2 regions of the Caballeronia sp. AZ1_KS37 genome follow, and region 1 is predicted to be linked to the other one. Evidence: predicted binding sites of a transcription regulator. Region 1 holds the regulator's gene; the other holds the start of a gene.
What was found. Region 1 encodes LexA, which represses DNA repair genes until DNA is damaged. Its sites were predicted from a motif close to ACTGTATNNNNATACAGT; they were not measured.
Positions count from the first base shown of each region.

Region 2: the regulator LexA is predicted to act here: its motif matches at 1,620-1,637, upstream of recA (recombinase RecA).

Region 1 covers NZ_JALQDP010000006.1:104,429-108,232, forward strand. Annotated here, with positions in the region: gene nodI (nodulation factor ABC transporter ATP-binding protein NodI) at 1-56, opposite strand, end outside; gene NCS00_RS06705 (universal stress protein) at 370-879, shown strand; gene NCS00_RS06710 (DUF2939 domain-containing protein) at 915-1,514, opposite strand; gene NCS00_RS06715 (hypothetical protein) at 1,614-1,940, opposite strand; gene lexA (transcriptional repressor LexA) at 2,138-2,815, opposite strand; gene NCS00_RS06725 (sulfate ABC transporter substrate-binding protein) at 3,074-3,804, shown strand, end outside.
Region 2 covers NZ_JALQDP010000001.1:589,456-593,259, reverse strand. Annotated here, with positions in the region: gene recX (recombination regulator RecX) at 1-428, opposite strand, end outside; gene recA (recombinase RecA) at 448-1,518, opposite strand; gene NCS00_RS02810 (response regulator transcription factor) at 1,801-2,529, shown strand; gene NCS00_RS02805 (sensor histidine kinase) at 2,535-3,804, shown strand, end outside.

The DNA of each region.
Region 1 (3,804 bases):
GCGCGGTTTCCATCGGCGTCGCGTGTAGCGCTTTGTTGCAAAGATTGATCAGTCATGCATCTGTGCGCAGGGAAAGCCGGATGAGGGAAATCCAGCGGGCTAGTGTAATCCATTGCACCAAGGCGGCGCTTGGCGTGCAACCGCATGCTGCGCGCGCGTGTCAAACCGGTGCGGGGCGCGTCGAACCGGTTCCGGCCGAAAGTGCCAGAGGCTTGTCCGTCGACGTTTTTGTGGTTCTGGCACGGTGCGAGCTAGCGTGTTCGCGCCGGTAAGCGTTTTCCAGCGTTGTCTCCCATGGGACGACGCACGATGATGAATCAACGCCGCGGGCAAGTCGCGCTCAACGGCACGTTGGCCAGGGAGGTCAAGATGGAGAGCTACCGAAAAATCCTGCTGTGCTACGACGGCTCCAGAGAAGGCCGCAAGGCACTGCGTCAGGGCGCCAATCTCGCGCTCGACCTGAATGCGGAGACGCATGTGCTCGCGGTGGTGGATATGCGCTCGAGCATCGCGCAGAGCGCCGGACTGCTAACCGACATGGCCTGCGGACGCTTCGAAGAGGCCGCGCGCGACATCCTGCAAGAGGGCGTCGAATGGCTGCGCGAGCGTGGCCTTCAGGCACAGGGACATTTCGCGTTCGGCCATCCGATCGACGAAATCGCGGCGCTCGCCGACAGCCTTCAGGTCGATCTCGTCGTCGTCGGGCATCGCTGCCGCAGCGGCCTCGCGCGCTGGTGGATGGGCGCGGGCAACACGCCGCTGCTGGATCGCGTGAAGTGCAGCATCCTGGTTGCCGTCTGTCAGGCCGGTGAATCGGCCGAAGCGGAAGACGAAGCGGCGTACGCGGCGAAGCCCGTCAAGGCCGAAGCCGGGGCGTGATGCGGTGCGAAGCGTGAACCGCGACGCTTGACGCGTCAACCGTTGAGATCGACCGCGACGAGCTTCCACGACACGAGCCCGTTGCGGTGGAAGATCGCGGAGTATCGCGCATCGCCGGCGCCGTGTTGATACGTGACGACGAACGTGTTCAGGCTTCGATAACCCGCCGTCGTCTGAGGTGGCTCTTTCGGCGGCTGCCGTGCGGTCGTGACGCCGGACGCGGGCCCATTCCCCGCATTCGCTGGTGCGCCGTCGCCAGCTTGCGGCGGACGCTCGCCCGGATCGCCGCGCGGCGGGATGCCGTTCAGAATCGCCGCGACGCCGTCCGGTGTGGCATACGAATCCACCAGCGGACCGACGAGCGCCGCGCCGATCATCGCACCGATGATCGCGAGCGGATTCCCGCTCTTTTGAATATCCACGCGACGCGTGAGCAGCGCCGCGATCTGGTCCTTGAGGCTCGCGCGCAACGCCGGAAAATCGACGTATTCGTTGACGGTTTGCGCATCGCGCGCATCGGCCGCGCGCTTCACGCGATCGAGTGCGATGTAAGGCGATGCGTAAACGAAACCGAGCACCGCGACGATAACGAGGACGACGAGCGTAACGACAATAGAACGGGTAGTGCGGGACATGCTTGGGCCAAGCCTCTTGCAAAACGTGAATTACGGATTGACCGCGCGGGCGCCGGTTAAATCCCGTGAATTCACGTCGTGCGTGCGATGGCGTTCCATTCAGGCGAGGATTCCGCCGGCCAGCCCGGCATTTTCCTCGGCGATGCAGCGGTCGATCATGCGCGAAACCTCGTCGATCTTGCCCACCAGAATCACGCGCGATTGCCCGCGATACACGCGCACTGGCGCGCGCTGCTCGGCCTCGGCGTGCACCGTGCTGTTGAGGGAAACGCGAGCGAAGGCCGGCTGACGGGACGGCAACGCGGGCATTTCGTTGAAGAGATCGGGCGTGGCTTCGGCGCGCGGCATGCCGCAGGCGATCAGCGTGCGCAGATGGCGCAGGCGGCCGAATTGACGGAAGGGCAGCAGACGGGCAAAACGTTCCATGATGACTCTCCAGACGATAGGACGCACCGCGGCGCACCGCGCGCGGTGGCCGTCATGCTTGTTGTGTTGTGAGACGCCTGAATCAGGTGTCGAAAGCGGTTGGTGAGGCTATCTTGCGATGTCAATGAGACATTTCGTGTCTCGGTGCGAAAGTAATGTGCTTCGACTTTCGTGCCTTGCCCGTTCGCGGGCCAACATCAGAACTCGCCGGAGCGGATCAGCCCGACGGCAATGCCTTCAAGCGCGAAATCGCCGCTGCCGGCGCGCACGAAGATGTTTTCATACTCGGGGTTTTCGGCGATCAGTTCGACGCCGTCCGCGCGCCGTTTCCAGCGCTTGACCGTGACGTCGTCGCCAAGACGCGCGACGACGATCTGTCCGTCTTTCGCTTCGTTGCGCTTTTGCACGGCGAGAAGATCGCCGTCGAGAATGCCTGCGTCGCGCATCGAGAGGCCGCGCACCTTCAACAGATAGTCCGGCTTGCTGGAGAAGAGCGCGGGGTCACACGCATAGTGCTGCGAGATGTGCTCTTGCGCGAGGATAGGACTCCCCGCCGCGACCCGGCCGACGAGCGGCAGAGACAATTGCATGATGCTCTGATGCGGCAGCGTGAACTGATGCGGCAGCTCCTCGGACCGATCGATGCGAGATGCATCGCCGAGCAGCCGGATGCCGCGCGACGAACCCGCCGCCAGCTCGATGACGCCCTTGCGGGCCAGCGCCCTGAGGTGCTCCTCGGCGGAATTGGCCGAACTGAAGCCGAGCTCCGCCGCGATCTCGGCGCGCGTGGGCGGAAAGCCCGTGCGGTCGATCGCGCGCTGGATGAGTTCGAACACCTGCTGCTGCCGCGCGGTAAGTTTTGATGTTTTGGTCACTGGCTCGAGCCCCTGATGCACTGTATGAATGGACAGGTGACTGTATTTTTATACAGTATTTGGCGCTTTTCAAGCTTTACTTTAAGTTCGCGGCCACGAAGCCTCCGCACCGTCGAATCGCGCCCGCCGGCGCTTCTTCCATCCAGGAATATCGTTCTTAGCAGTTTTACGTATAAAAAAGTGAATAACGATTATTTTCAATCATATAGAGGCCTCGTTAGACTCATTCCGTCAATTCGATAAGACGGAGAACGGGGAATGCAAAGCATCAACACGGGATTGCGACGGCTTCTTGCTGCGGCGACGCTTGGCGCGGCGGGTTTGATCATGACGGCGCCGGCGCAGGCGGATACGTCGTTTCTGAACGTTTCCTACGACCCGACCCGCGAGCTGTATCAGGACTTCAATCAGGCTTTCGCGAAAAAGTGGAAGGCGGAGACGGGCGAGACCGTAACCTTCAAGCAGTCGCATGGCGGGTCGGGCGGCCAGGCGCGCGCGGTCATCGACGGACTGCAGGCGGACGTCGTTACGCTCGCGCTCGCTTATGACATCGACGCGCTCGCGGGCAAGGGACTCGTCGGCGCGGACTGGCAGAAGCGCCTGCCGGACAACGCATCGCCGTACACGTCGACGATCGTGTTTCTCGTGCGCAAGGGCAATCCGAAGCACATCAAGGACTGGGACGATCTGACGAAGCCGGGCGTGTCGATCGTCACGCCGAATCCGAAGACATCGGGCGGCGCGCGCTGGAACTACCTCGCGGCGTGGGCGTACGCGCAGCACAAGCCGGGCGGCAACGAGCAGACCGCCAAGGAGTTCGTGACGAAGCTCTACAAGAACGCCGGCGTGCTGGATTCCGGCGCGCGCGGCGCGACGACGAGCTTCGTGCAGCGCGGTCAGGGCGACGTGCTCATCGCGTGGGAAAACGAGGCGTTCCTGTCCCTGAAGGAATTCGGTCCGGACAAGTTCGAGATCGTGGTGCCGTCCGT
Region 2 (3,804 bases), on a different contig from region 1:
CGGCTATAAACCGTTTCGCCGGAAACGGCTGGCGATGGCTCGGAAGGCACGCATTGTTCGAAGGGCTCGAATGGATCGGCGTCTTCGAATGGGTCCGGGGGGTTAGCGGACGGCGGGCTGCGATCGGCGGGGGGCGCCTTCGGCTGCGCTGTCGCCTGCTTCAGTAAGGCGCGAGCTTGTTCCAGGCGGGCCGCGCGATCATTCGCATCTACGCTGCTTTCATCCCTTTTAACAGGCTCGAAAACGCGACGCGCCGACGCGAATGACTTCGCGCCGGCGCGTTCCTTGTTGCTGCGCCTGAAGCCGCCTGACTTCGACGATGCACCGCGCCGCTCGCTGCTTCGCTCGTAGCGATCGACGGAATCGGAATCGTCGCCGGTTCCGTTATCCGCCGGGTCTGCCTTGGATCCGAGCCGGCGCGTCTGCATCTTCCTTCAGGCTCGATGCTTACTCGTCGTCGGCCGCTGCGGCGCTTGCGACGACAGCTTCGCCCAATGCAGCGACGCCCAGCGATTCGCGGATCTTGTTCTCGATCTCGCGCGCGATGTCCGGATTTTCGCGCAGGAATTCCCGCGCGTTGTCCTTGCCCTGACCGATGCGATCGCCGTTGTAGCTGTACCAGGCCCCCGCCTTGTCGACCAGCTTCGCCTGCACGCCCAGATCGATGATTTCACCCTGACGCGAAATGCCTTCGCCATAAAGAATGTCGAAGATGGCTTCGCGGAACGGCGGCGAGACCTTGTTCTTCACAACCTTCACGCGCGTCTCGTTGCCGATGACTTCGTCGTTCTTCTTGATCGAACCGATACGGCGGATATCCAGACGCACCGACGAGTAGAACTTGAGCGCGTTGCCGCCCGTGGTGGTTTCCGGGTTGCCGAACATCACGCCGATCTTCATGCGGATCTGGTTGATGAAGATGACAAGACAATTCGTGCGCTTGATCGTGCCGGTGAGCTTGCGCAGCGCCTGCGACATCAGACGCGCTTGCAGACCCGGCAGCGAGTCGCCCATTTCGCCTTCGATTTCCGCCTTCGGCACGAGCGCCGCGACCGAGTCGATCACGATCATGTCGATGGAGCCGGAGCGCACCAGCGCGTCCGCGATTTCGAGCGCCTGCTCGCCCGTGTCCGGCTGCGAGATCAGCAGTTCGGGCACGTTCACGCCGAGCTTGCCGGCGTACTGCACGTCGAGCGCGTGTTCCGCGTCGATGAACGCCGCCGTGCCGCCGAGCTTCTGCATCTCCGCGATCACCTGCAGCGTGAGCGTGGTTTTACCCGACGACTCCGGACCGTAGATTTCCACGACACGACCGCGCGGCAAGCCGCCGACGCCGAGCGCGATGTCCAGCCCGAGCGAACCGGTGGAAACCACTTGAATGTCTTCGACCGCCTCACCTGCGCCGAGCCGCATGATCGACCCTTTGCCGAATTGCTTTTCGATCTGCGAGAGCGCGGCGGCCAGGGCCTTGCTCTTCTCCGCAGTCATGCCAGCCGGGCCTTTCTTGCTTTCTTCCATGAATCGTCCTTTGCTATGATGAACGGCGTCTGAGGCAGTGTTCACGGGGTTTTTCGCCGCTCGATCGAGCATACGAAACCGCCCTTCCCACTCACGCAGACACTGTATAAAAAAACAGTAGTTTTTGCAAGCCTGTCGCGGCGTGGCGCAGCTTTTTTTCCACGTCGCCCAAGCACGCAAGAACCACGAACACCTGGAGACCGCCGCGCCGGGCGACACACGGTGCCGGCAATGCCGATGCGCTTGATCGCGCATGCATGGCGTACAAAGGCGCACACGACGATGCGAATCCTCATTGCCGAAGACGACAGCATACTCGCGGACGGGCTCGTCCGATCACTCCGCCAATCGGGATACGCCGTCGACCATGTGAAGCATGGCGTCGAAGCGGACACCGCCCTTTCCCTGCAAACTTTCGACCTGCTGATCCTCGATCTCGGCCTGCCGCTGATGCCCGGTCTCGAGGTGCTGCGCCGCCTGCGCGCGCGCAATTCGCAGATGCCCGTGCTGATCCTCACCGCCGCCGATTCCGTCGACGAGCGCGTGAAAGGTCTCGATCTCGGCGCGGACGATTACATGGCGAAGCCCTTCGCGCTCAACGAACTCGAAGCGCGCGTCCGTGCGCTCACGCGCCGCGGCGCGGGCGGCGGTCCGACCGTCGTCCGGCACGGCTCGCTCGCCTTCGATCAGATCGGGCGCATTGCGACGATCGGCGATCAGGTCATCGATCTGTCCGCGCGCGAACTCGGCGTGCTCGAAGTGCTGCTGCAGCGAACCGGCCGGCTCGTATCGAAGGAGCAGCTCGTCAATCACCTGTGCGAGTGGGGCGAGGAAGTCAGCAATAACGCGATCGAGGTCTACGTGCATCGGCTGCGGAAGAAGATCGAGCCGAGCGGCGCGAAGATCATCACGGTACGCGGTCTCGGTTACACGCTGGAGAAAGCGGCCGCCACGACGAACGGCGCGGGCGGGCCGCACGCCGGCGAGTCCGCCAGCCATCACTATAAGTAGGCCGCATGGCGTCGCCCGTTTCCCACGAAACTCAGCGAAACGCACAAGCGAACGACGACTCCGACGCGCTGCGCGACGCGCGCTACGCGAATCCGTTCGCGCCGCCCGACGAGCTCGAGCCCAACGCCGAAACGCATCCACGCTCGCTCTTCGGCGAGATTCTCGACTGGATGCTCGCGCCGCTGCTGCTGCTCTGGCCGATGAGCATCGCGGTGACGTATCTGGTCGCGAAATCGATCGCGAACGGGCCGTTCGACCGCGCGCTCGAAGCCGACGCCTACGTGCTTGCGCGCCAGATTCAGCCGGTAAACGGCGTCGCGGAACTCCGCCTGCCCGACGCGACGCGCGATTTCCTGCGCGCCGATAACGTCGACAGCGTGTTTTTCCAGGTGCTCGGCACGCGCGGCGAACTCGTCGGCGGCGATCGCGACATGCCCTTGCCGCACGACGACGATCGTCCGCAGCCGGGCATCGTCGAGTTTCGCGACGATGTGCTGCGCGGCAACGATATCCGCGTCGCATACACGACGGTCGATCTGCCCGGCCTCGCGCCCGGGCGCGATCCGCACAGCGCGCAGCCGGTGCTCGTGCAGGTTGCGGAGACGCTCGACAAGCGCAGCCAGCTCGCCAACGACATCATCAAGGGCGTGATCCTGCCGCAGTTCGTGATCCTGCCGCTCGCGATCATCCTCGTATGGTTCGGGCTTTCGCGCGGGCTCGCGCCGCTGCACGCGCTGCAGTCGAACATCCGCGCGCGCCGCCCCGACGATCTCTCGCCGCTGCAGGCCGGCAGCGCGCCGCCGGAGATCGCGCCGCTCGTCGCGTCGTTCAACGACCTGCTCACGCGCCTCGAACAGAACATGGAGTTCCAGAAGCGCTTCATCGCCGATGCCGCGCATCAGATGAAAACGCCGCTCGCGGGCCTGCGCATGCAGGCGGAACTCGCGATGCGCCAGGACGTCTCGACGGAAGTGCAGCGCTCGCTAGAACAGATCGCGATGAGTTCCGAGCATGCCGCGCGTCTCGTCACGCAATTGCTCGCGCTCGCGCGCGCCGAGAATCGCGCGACGGGGCAGATATTCACGCGCATCGTCCTGACCGATCTCGCGCGGCTCGCGGTGCGCGACTGGGTTCAGGCGGCACTCGCGAAACGCATGGATCTCGGTTATGAGGAGCCGCCGTTTGCGGTCGAAGTGGAAGGCAATGTCGTGATGCTGCGCGAGATGCTGTCGAACCTGATCGACAACGCGATCCGCTACACGCCGGCGGGCGGGC